Idiomarina loihiensis L2TR: one gene and its partner. The protein of the gene in region 1 interacts with the protein of each later gene in a pairwise test. Links are inferred from orthologs where the notes say so. Each region holds a gene or a part of one and is shown on either strand. Other genes may lie near its edges.

Region 1 (6,171 bases):
GTTTGCTTAAGATCACGCTGAGTATTGGTGTGATCTCCACTAGCGTACGTATTTTTGATAATGTAGATGAGCTTTTTAAAGCCGCCGACGACGCGCTATATGCGGCTAAACATGAAGGCCGTGACAGATTAGCGGTGCAGTAATCAATCAGGAGTCAAGAATGACAAATCAGGGTGCTTTCCCGGGCAGACGCCTAAGACGTTTACGCCGCCATGACTTTAGCCGCCGGCTGGTGGCAGAAAACCAATTAAGCGTGGACGATTTAATTTACCCTATGTTTGTTCTCGAAGGTGAGAATCAGCGTGAGCAGGTCAGTTCAATGCCCGGCGTTGACCGTGTGAGCATTGACCTGTTGTTGCAAGAGTGCGCTCGGTTGGTTGAGTTAGGTATTCCTATGGTCGCTTTATTCCCGGTGACTCCTGCTTCGGCTAAGTCGGAGATGGCTGAGGCGGCTTATGACGATAACGGTCTGGCTCAGCGTGCAGTCAAAGCCATAAAAGCTGACTTTCCGGAGCTAGGAGTAATGACCGATGTTGCTTTGGATCCTTTTACCATCCATGGTCAGGACGGCATTCTTGATAACAGCGGGTATGTAGTCAATGACATTACCACTGAGGTTCTGGTAAAGCAGGCGGTGTCTCACGCGCGTGCCGGAGTAGATGTTGTGGCTCCGTCGGACATGATGGACGGGCGTATTGGCGCTATTCGTTCAGCACTGGAAGCCGAAGGCTTTATCAACACTCAAATTATGGCGTATTCGGCTAAATATGCCAGCGCGTTTTACGGCCCATTCCGCGACGCGGTCGGCTCTGCCGGCAATCTGAAGGGAGCTGACAAAAAGACCTATCAGATGGACCCGGCTAATTCAGACGAAGCTCTGCAGGAAATTGCACTGGATATTCAGGAGGGCGCTGACATGGTGATGGTGAAGCCGGGCATGCCTTATTTAGACATTGTGCGCCGTGCAAAAGATACCTTTGGCGTGCCGACTTTTGCGTACCAGGTCAGTGGTGAATACGCCATGCTCCAGGCGGCCATTAAAAATGGCTGGCTGGGTCAGGACGTTATTGAAGAAAGTTTGCTGGGTTTCAAGCGGGCAGGTGCTGACGGCATTCTTACCTACTTTGCAAAATCGGTAGCTGAACGTCTGGCAACGAAGAAAGGCTAAGCTGTTATTTCATTGGCAAGTTGCGCGAGTAGCCCCTCGCGTAACGCGCCTGTAGTCACCTCAAAATCGTCCACACTAAGTGCTTTCAGTGCCGCCAAAAGTATAGTGATTCCGCCCATTAGAACAGTGCGGCGGTCATCACGTAATCCGGCAAAATTCAGACACTCAACTTGCCCCTGCCGGATACAACGCTGAATCAGTTCACTTAACCAGATTTGAGTAAGCCCCGGTTGTTTCTCTGCCGCCGCTATTTCAGTAAGTGCACGAAAAGTACCTGAGGCGCCAAGAACTCGTAGCCATCCATGCTGCTGATAATCAGCGATGTAGGGCCTAATAAGTTTGGTAGCGGCCTGAATGGCCAGCTCTACATTATCCGGGTTAATTTCTCCACCTTTAAAGAAACGGTTTTGAAACACCACACAGCCCATATCCAGACTATGAAGCACATTGGCCTGAGTTCCATTACCGGCTACAACCTCAGTACTGGCACCACCAATATCAATAACCAGAACTTTATCCCGGCATTGTGACGCACTACAAACCCCGGCATAAATAAATTCAGCTTCACTCTCTCCGGTAATAACTTCAATGGGGAAGCCTAATGTCGACTCAAAGCGTGCAAGAAGTTCTTTCTGATTACTGGCTTTGCGCAGCGCCGCAGTTGCTACCGCTTTTACTGCAAAAGGCTGGAAGCGCTTAAGCTCTTCGGCAAACAGAGTAAGGCAATCTATGCCACGGGAAATGGCAGCGTCGTCTATGCTGTCATTGTCGTTCAAGCCGTCGGCTAAACGAACTTTCTGCTTATGCTGGGAAAGAATCCGGGGTTTAGGAAAGAACCCCGTCATTGAAACTTCTGCCATCAACAGGTGAAAACTGTTGGATCCCATGTCGATGGCAGCAAGTTTGCGCTTTTTGGCTGGCATATTATGACGCGTTGCGCGGAGGTCCCGAGCGACGGCCGCGAGGTTTGCCCTTGCCTCCGCCTGAGTTATGACGACGACGGCGCTGAATTGGACGCGGACGTCGTAAATCAGAAAGCAAAGCATCGCCATCGTATTTGGTGACCGGAATGGTGTGACCAATATAGTCTTCAATAGCCGGTAAGTTGTATACGTACTCTTCGCACGCCAGGCTTATTGCAGCGCCACTGGCGCCTGCGCGACCTGTGCGGCCTATACGGTGAACATAGTCTTCGCAGTCATCCGGTAAGTCGAAATTATATACATGGGTTACTTCAGGAATGTGCAGACCACGTGCTGCGACATCGGTAGCAACTAAAAAGTCGAGCTTTCCTTCGGCAAAGTCTTCCAAAATGCGTAAACGCTTTTTCTGCGGAACATCACCGGTTAACAGACCCGCACGGTGCTCGTTCGCGACCAGCCAGCCATGCACTTTCTCGCAACCGTGCTTGGTGTTGGCGAAAACAATGGCTTTATCCGGCCAGTCTTCTTCTATTAATGTCAGTAGCAACGGAAACTTTTCGGGTTTAGAAGGATAAAACAGTTCTTCAGTTACCCGTGTGGCCGTTTTTTGTAACGGTTCTACTTCGAGCTTGGTCGGTGCATTCATGTGTTCGTACGCCAGTTCCTGCACACGATAAGACAAGGTTGCAGAGAACAGCAGATTCAGACGTTTGGATGGATCCGGCATTTTCTGTAACAGGTAACGAATGTCATCAATAAAGCCCAGATCGAACATGCGGTCGGCTTCGTCCAGCACCACAACTTCAATATCTTTAAGGCTAAATAGATCCTGCTTATAAAAGTCTATAAGACGACCCGTGGTGCCGACCAGTATGTCTGGTTGTGCAGCCAGTTGTTCTTTTTGACCTTCGTAGCCTTCGCCGCCGTAAATTACGCCCATTTTCAAACCGCAATGCTCAATGAGGGCATCCGCGTCGTGAGCTATCTGAATAGCGAGCTCCCGAGTCGGTGCCATAATCAGCGCGCGTGGGCCCGATTCGGTTTTTTCGGACGATTCGTTCTGCATTAAGCGGTTGAAAGTAGCCAGCAGAAATGCCAAGGTTTTGCCTGTACCTGTCTGAGCCTGACCAGCAACATCGCGGTTAGACAGAGCAACGGGCAGACTTAACGCCTGAATTGGAGTACAATACTCAAATCCGGCACTGGATATTGCTTGCTGGATTTTGGGGTGAAGCGCCAAATCAGCAAAGCGAGTTTCTGTAAGATGTTTTTTAGTCATAAGTTATAAGCATATCAGTTTGCGCTTGTATTCAAAAACAGAAATAATACTATTCTAATATTTCCACGCGAAGAAAGTAGCGGAGAGTACCATGAGTGACGTAATAGTTCAGCTAAGTGATGACAGTTTTGATGCTGATGTCATAAATTCCGATAAACCCGTATTAGTCGACTTTTGGGCTGAGTGGTGTGGACCATGTAAAATGGTAGCGCCTATTCTTGATGACATTGCCAGCGAGTACGCTGATAAATTAGTTATTGGTAAGCTGAACGTCGACCATAATGAACAAACTCCACCTAAGTACAATATTCGTGGCATTCCAACGTTATTGTTGTTTAAAGGCGGCGAAGTTGTCGGAACGAAAGTGGGCGCATTATCACGTGCTCAATTGACTGAGTTTTTAGACCAGCATATTTAATGATTGTCAAAAAACGGCGTGTTATGCGCCGTTTTTGTTGAGAAAACTGGACGAATCGCTTTTTTGGTGATAACTTCTGCTCATTAACTGTTCATACGGGTTCACCAACTCCACCGGTTAACCTGTTTTTAAATGAAACGTCTGTTTCTGGTTTCGCACTTCGCGAATTCCGAATGTTCCAATTGTTTTACTTTCTAGAGTCAAATTAAAAAAGGCTTTGTGTTCAATCGATAACTCGAAAACCCTCCTATGAATCTAACAGAACTTAAAGATAAACCCGTAAACGAGCTGGTTCAGCTCGCGGACTCAATGGGCCTTGAGAATATGGCCCGCCTACGTAAGCAAGACATCATTTTTGCTATCTTAAAAGCTCACGCTAAAAGCGGTGAAGACATTCACGGCGGCGGTGTGCTGGAAATTTTGCAGGATGGCTTTGGCTTCTTGCGTTCAGCCGACTCGTCTTACCTGGCTGGCCCGGACGACATTTACGTCTCGCCAAGCCAAATTCGTCGCTTTAACCTGCGTACGGGTGACACAATTGGCGGGAAAATTCGCCCACCGAAAGACAGCGAACGTTATTTTGCCCTGCTGAAAATTCGCGAAGTTAACTTCGACAAGCCTGAAAACTCCCGCAATAAAATCTTATTTGAAAACTTAACGCCGCTACACGCGGAAGAGCGTTTTCACTTAGAACGCGGCAATGGCAGTAAAGAAGATATCACTGCGCGGGTACTGGACTTATCAGCGCCAATAGGTAAAGGCCAGCGTGGTCTTATTGTTGCGCCACCAAAAGCGGGTAAAACCTTACTATTGCAGAATATTGCAACTTCTATTGCGGCGAATCACCCTGATGCTGAACTGATTGTTCTGTTGATTGATGAGCGTCCGGAAGAAGTCACCGAAATGCACCGTCTTGTACATGGCGAAGTGGTTGCTTCAACCTTTGATGAACCTGCCAGCCGTCACGTTCAGGTGGCCGAAATGGTTATTGAAAAAGCCAAGCGCCTGGTTGAGCACAAAAAAGACGTAGTGATTTTGCTGGACTCAATTACTCGCCTTGCCCGTGCTTATAACACCGTTATTCCAAGCTCCGGTAAAGTGTTAACCGGTGGTGTGGATGCTAACGCATTGCACAAACCTAAGCGTTTCTTTGGAGCTGCGCGTAATGTAGAAGAAGGCGGTAGTTTAACCATTATTGCAACCGCGCTTATTGATACCGGCTCGAAAATGGATGAAGTCATCTACGAAGAGTTTAAAGGTACCGGTAACATGGAGCTGCATCTGAACCGTAAGTTGGCTGAACGCCGTGTGTTCCCTGCCATCGACTTCAACCGTTCAGGTACGCGTCGCGAAGAGTTGCTGACTACGCCGGACGAGCTGCAAAAAATGTGGATCCTGCGCAAAATCATGCATCCAATGGGCGAAGTTGAGGCCATGGAATTCCTGATTGACCGTCTGCAGATGACCAAAACCAATGACGAATTCTTCGAATCGATGAAACGTCAACGCAACAGTTAAGTGGCGTATGAAATATCAAGATCTGCGTGACTTTATCGCGCTCCTCGAGGAGCGCGGTGAACTTAAGCGCATCCAACAAGAGATCGATCCCTACCTCGAAATTACCGAAATATCAGACCGTACGTTAAAAGCACAAGGCCCGGCCTTATTGTTTGAAAACGTGAAAGGCCATGATATGCCTGTATTGGCTAATTTGTTTGGCACACCCGACCGCGTGGCTTTAGGCATGGGTCAGGAGTCAGTAACCGCTTTACGGGATGTGGGCAAATTGCTGGCCTTTTTAAAAGAGCCTGAGCCTCCTAAAGGCTTTCGCGACGCGTTGAATTTACTGCCTAAGTACAAAAAAGTGCTGAGTATGTCGCCAAAAAGCATTAAAAAGGCACCGTGCCAGCAAGTGGTTATGAGCGGCGACGACGTTGACTTAACCAAGCTGCCTATTCAGCACTGCTGGCCGGGCGACGTTGCGCCTTTGGTGACCTGGGGTCTTACGGTAACTCGAGGTCCGCATAAAGAACGTCAGAACTTAGGCATTTATCGCCAGCAACTCTTGGGTCCGAATAAGCTTATTATGCGCTGGTTGTCGCATCGCGGCGGCGCGTTGGATTTCCAGGAATGGTGCCAGCAGCATCCGGGCGAAAGGTTCCCGGTGTCAGTTGCTTTGGGCGCAGACCCTGCGACTATTTTGGGTGCGGTAACCCCTGTGCCTGATAGCTTGTCGGAATACGCCTTTGCCGGTTTGTTGCGCGACAGCAAAACCGAAGTAACGCAGTGTCTCAGTAACGACTTACAAGTACCTGCGCACGCTGAAATCATTCTGGAAGGTTACATAGAGCCGGGTGAAATGGCGGCAGAAGGGCCTTATGGC
Region 2 (4,581 bases), 2.2 Mb from region 1 along the record:
ATTAATTTGCATAACGCGGACATCCAGCACTTCAACACCTAAGTCGGAAGCACTTTCTGAACCTTGTATTAACGCTTCACGCATTAACTCATCACGCTCACCGGAAACAATGTCAGAAATGGTACGGTTACCAAATTCACTACGCAAACCGCTGTTAATACGACGAGTTAACAGAGCTTCAGCCTGGAGGTAGTTACCGCCATTAGTACTCAGATAGAAAGTAGAGAAGTCATTAATACGCCACATAACGTAGGTATCAACAATCAAATCCTTTTTCTCACTGGTGACAAAGCGGTCAGGATCTCCGTCTAATGTTTGCAGGCGGGCATCCAGTCTTTTCACTTGTTCAATGAAAGGGATTTTAAAGTGTAAACCAGGTTCGAAAACCATAGCTTCACCAGTTTCTGCATTACGCTCGACCTTACCGAACTGAATTAAGATGGCGCGTTCGCCTTCCTTAACTACATAAACGGAGGAAAGCCCCAGAACGACCAGGACCACAACAATTATTGCGATTAGGTTTTTCATTAGTTTCGACCTCCGCTGCGGTTACTGCTGCGCGTATTTTGTGTCTCTGTTCCAGTACTTGAGGAACCACCTGAAACATCTTCAGGAATACGCGTCGGAGAGAATGAATTTGTATTACGACCTTGCTTTTCGAGAAGTTTTTCTAGTGGTAAGTACATCATGTTGTTACCACCTTCAACGTCAACCAGTACCTTAGGCGTTTTCGCATAAAGCTCCTGCAAAGTATCAAGATAAATACGCTGACGTGTGACTTCAGGTGCGTTTTGATATTGAGGCAGCAACTCTTCAAAGCGAGCAACTTCACCCTGAGCCTCAAGAATAATTTGCTCACGATAAGCTTGCGCTTCCTGCAACATACGACGTACCTGGCCTCGTGCCAAGGGTTCTACTTCGCGGGCATAAGCTTCAGCTTCTCTAATGAAGCGCTCTTCATCTTCCTGAGCCGATATAGCATCATCAAAGGCGTCTTTAACCGCCTCCGGTGGCCGTGCTGGCAGCAAGTTAATATCAACTACCTGCAAACCAACCGTGTATGGATTCATTGTTTTTTCGAGCATATCCAGAGTATTCGCTCTGACTTCCTCACGACCACGAGTCAGCACTTCATCCATGGTTGTGTGACCCACCACAAAACGTAAGGCACTGTCAGTAGCTCGTGATAAAACACCATCAGCATTTTCTACGTTAAATAAATACGCACGCGGATCAACAACGCGATACTGAACATCCAGCTCCACACGAACCACGTTCTCATCCTGAGTCAGCATGTAGCCATCAGTTTTATCTGAGCGGATGTTGTTTACGTCTACATGTTCTACCGAATCAATAAACACGGGGCGCCAGTGAAGTCCCGACTCAACCAGGGTATGAAACTGACCGAAACGCAGCACAACACCACGGTCTGCTTCTTTAACCGTATAAAAACCAGCGATAAACCAAACAATTACCGCAATAATTGCGATAATGCCGACGCCTTTTGCCGGGATACCTGAACTGCCGCCCGAGCCGCCGCCTTTTTTCCCACCAAAACCGAATTTGGAAAACAGTTTGCGAACTGCTTCGTCGAGATCAGGCGGCCCTTGATCTTTGCCGCCTTGATTTTTCCATGGGTCACGGTCATTGTTATTACCGTTTCCCGGTTGATTCCAAGCCATTGAGTGCTCCAAGTTTTTTAAGAAAACTGTTGCTATAAAAATTCTATTACTGCACGACTAAGTCGTCCAGTTGATTGCCATAAGCCTTATGTAAACGCTGCCAGTCTACCGATGACATACGCACTTGCAACGCAAGTTCGCCGTTTTCGTTAACATCTTCCGATGTCACGCTATTCCAACGGTATAATGTACCACGTAATTTACCCATTGAGTGGGGGATTTTCAGAGTCAACTCGACCATTTGCGGGCCAAGTATCTGCCGTAGAGCCTCCAGCACTTCTTCAATGCCAAGGCCTTGCTGCGCCGAAACCCAGACCCTTATTGGCTTTTGGTTATCATCGTAGTCAATTCGGGGTTCTGCCCCCTCCACTTGATCTATTTTATTACAAATAATTAACTGTGGTACATCGCCAGCATCGATTTCTTCCAACACCTCAGCAACCTGATCAATATTATTTTGCTGCTGTTCGTCGCTGACATCAACCACATGTAACAATAAATCGGCCTCTTGAGTTTCCTGTAGCGTCGCTTTAAAAGCTGCGACTAGGTCATGAGGTAAGTGACGAATAAAACCAACGGTGTCAGCCAGAATCACTTCACCAATATCTTCTACTGCAAGTTTTCTAAGGGTTGGGTCAAGTGTTGCGAATAGCTGATCCGCGGCATAAACGCCGGCTTCAGTCAGGCGATTAAATAGCGTCGACTTACCTGCGTTGGTATAACCCACCAGCGATACCGTAGGAATATCCGCTTTTTTACGAGCCCGACGCCCCTGCTCCCGCTGTTTCTGGACTTTCTCCAGGCGCTTTAAAATATTTTTAATACGTCCGCGAATTAAGCGCCTGTCGGTCTCAAGCTGGGTTTCACCTGGCCCACGTAAACCAATACCACCTTTTTGTCTCTCAAGGTGAGTCCAGCCTCGCACCAGTCGTGTCGATATATGACGCAGTTGCGCTAATTCAACCTGCAACTTACCTTCGTGGGTTCGTGCCCGCTGCGCAAAAATATCTAGAATAAGACCCGTACGATCTAACACCCGACATTTGCAAATGGCTTCCAGATTTCGCTCTTGCGTTGGTGATAACGCGTGATTAAAGATAACAATGTTAGCGTCCAGCAGCTTTACCTGCTCGGCAATTTCTTCTGCCTTACCACTACCAACAAAGTATCTGGGGGTTGGGGAGTTACGACTTGTAGTCATCACTCCCATAGTTTTCACGCCCGAAGAATCAGCTAAAAGTTGTAATTCGGAGAGATCTTCTCGGTCAACTTCCGCGGGTAAATCCACATGAACCAATATTGCGTAGTCGCCACCTTCATACCTATCGAACAAGTTGTTCAGACCTCTCTTTCACCATTAATCTTCTATTTCAGCCATATCTTCGCCAGCTTGTTGCGGCAAATAATTTTGAGGAATACGCGCAGGTACAACTGTTGAAATTGCATGCTTATACACCATTTGGCTAACCGTATTCTTTAATAAGACAACGAATTGATCAAAAGACTCAATTTGTCCCTGCAGTTTAATGCCATTAACTAAGTAAATAGATACTGGTATGCGCTCACGACGTAACGCATTTAAGAATGGGTCTTGTAAAGTTTGCCCCTTAGCCATCTTGGATTCCTTTTTATCGTTATTAATATCCAATGTGTAAATAGTAAGCTACAGCACTGCCAATTTGCAGTTCCCTGTAAAGACACACTAGACCAGTAAAGAATTTTTGCAATAAGAAAAACGTTAAGAATTACTCATTTAGTCCAGAATTGGATCTGCGGCCTTGGTCGTCTAATTTCAATCCTTACTATTAAAAATCTTTGCGGGCTGCTGCATTGCTGTCATGACTTTCGCCTGCATATTGAGGTCGCCGGTTTCCAGCCAGTGCACTCCCGGCCAGCCCCGCAGCCAGGTCATTTGTCTTTTCGCCAACTGTCGGGTAGCAATAATTCCGCGTTCGCGCATTTCATCATAGCTTAGCTCTCCGGCCAGGTGCTGCCACATTTGCCGATAGCCAACACTGCGTATAGACGGAAGATCCGGATGCAAATCGGGTCTGGCAAACAAAGTTGCAACTTCTTCTTTAAAAGGTTGCGCCAACATATGGTCGAAACGCTGTTCTATACGCTGATGTAAAACTTTCCGTTCAACTGGCGCCACCGCAAACTGATAAATGGGTTTAGTTAACTGACCATGACGCTCCCTGGTAAGTTCTGTCAGAGGTTTGCCCGCAATTTCATAAACCTCCAAAGCTCGCAGAATTCGCTGAGGATCGTTAGGGTGAATGCGTTTCGCACTTGTGGGATCAACCTTTTGCAGCCGACTGTGCAGTTCGGCTAAACCTTTCTCATGCAGTTCGGCGGTCAGTTTCTCACGCACGCTGGTATCGGACTCGGGCAAATGGGAAAGCCCTTCCAGCAACGCCTTAAAGTACAACATGGTTCCGCCAACCAACAAAGGCACCTTGCCACGTTGCTGAATATCATCAATTAAAGCCAAAGCGTCTTTTTGGAAGTCGGCCGCCGAATAAGTTTCGGCAGGGTCGCGAATATCCAGCAAGTGATGAGGAACTAAGTTTTGCTCTTCGGCGCTGGGTTTCGCGGTACCAATATCCATTCCCCGATAAATCAACGCGGAATCGACAGAAATAATCTCACAATCCAGTTGCTCACAAAGCGCCAGCGACAACGCTGTTTTGCCTGAAGCTGTTGGCCCATAAATGGCAATAACGGCGTCCTTGCTATGCATTATTCTCTCCGGGTAACGGCAACTTTTGTAACGCATCCGCGCTTTCAGCCAATTGCGAACGCCACTGAATAAGCCAGTGCTCCGCCTGAGTCAGACTGTACGACTCAAGACCAGCAAACTGTGCCAACCAACGAGCCAGTTGGTCAGTTTCAGCAT

Evidence for each region.
Region 2: the proteins of rho (region 1) and hfq interact in binary tests that used the Escherichia coli proteins (3 or more experiments, as listed by UniProt). The link is inferred for Idiomarina loihiensis L2TR from one-to-one orthologs.

What each region holds. Positions count from the first base shown.
Region 1 is NC_006512.1:2,531,057-2,537,227, reverse strand. The notes cover bases 3,379-6,171. They hold rho (transcription termination factor Rho), read left to right. Parts: upstream 3,379-4,037; coding sequence 4,038-5,306; downstream 5,307-6,171. Other genes in these bases: ubiD (4-hydroxy-3-polyprenylbenzoate decarboxylase), read left to right, coding at 5,314-6,171; trxA (thioredoxin TrxA), read left to right, coding at 3,462-3,788. Outside these bases: IL_RS12150 (sensor domain-containing diguanylate cyclase), read left to right, coding at 1-143; hemB (porphobilinogen synthase), read left to right, coding at 161-1,168; IL_RS12140 (Ppx/GppA family phosphatase), read right to left, coding at 1,165-2,091; ATP-dependent RNA helicase RhlB, read right to left, coding at 2,093-3,370. UniProt on the Escherichia coli protein: Facilitates transcription termination by a mechanism that involves Rho binding to the nascent RNA, activation of Rho's RNA-dependent ATPase activity, and release of the mRNA from the DNA template.
Region 2 is NC_006512.1:341,605-346,185, reverse strand. What follows is about bases 1,669-4,581. They hold hfq (RNA chaperone Hfq), read right to left. Parts: upstream 3,298-4,581; coding sequence 3,040-3,297; downstream 1,669-3,039. Other genes in these bases: mutL (DNA mismatch repair endonuclease MutL), read right to left, coding at 4,418-4,581; miaA (tRNA (adenosine(37)-N6)-dimethylallyltransferase MiaA), read right to left, coding at 3,475-4,425; hflX (ribosome rescue GTPase HflX), read right to left, coding at 1,729-3,015; hflK (FtsH protease activity modulator HflK), read right to left, coding at 1,669-1,682. Outside these bases: protease modulator HflC, read right to left, coding at 1-528; more of hflK, read right to left, coding at 528-1,668. UniProt on the Escherichia coli protein: RNA chaperone that binds small regulatory RNA (sRNAs) and mRNAs to facilitate mRNA translational regulation in response to envelope stress, environmental stress and changes in metabolite concentrations.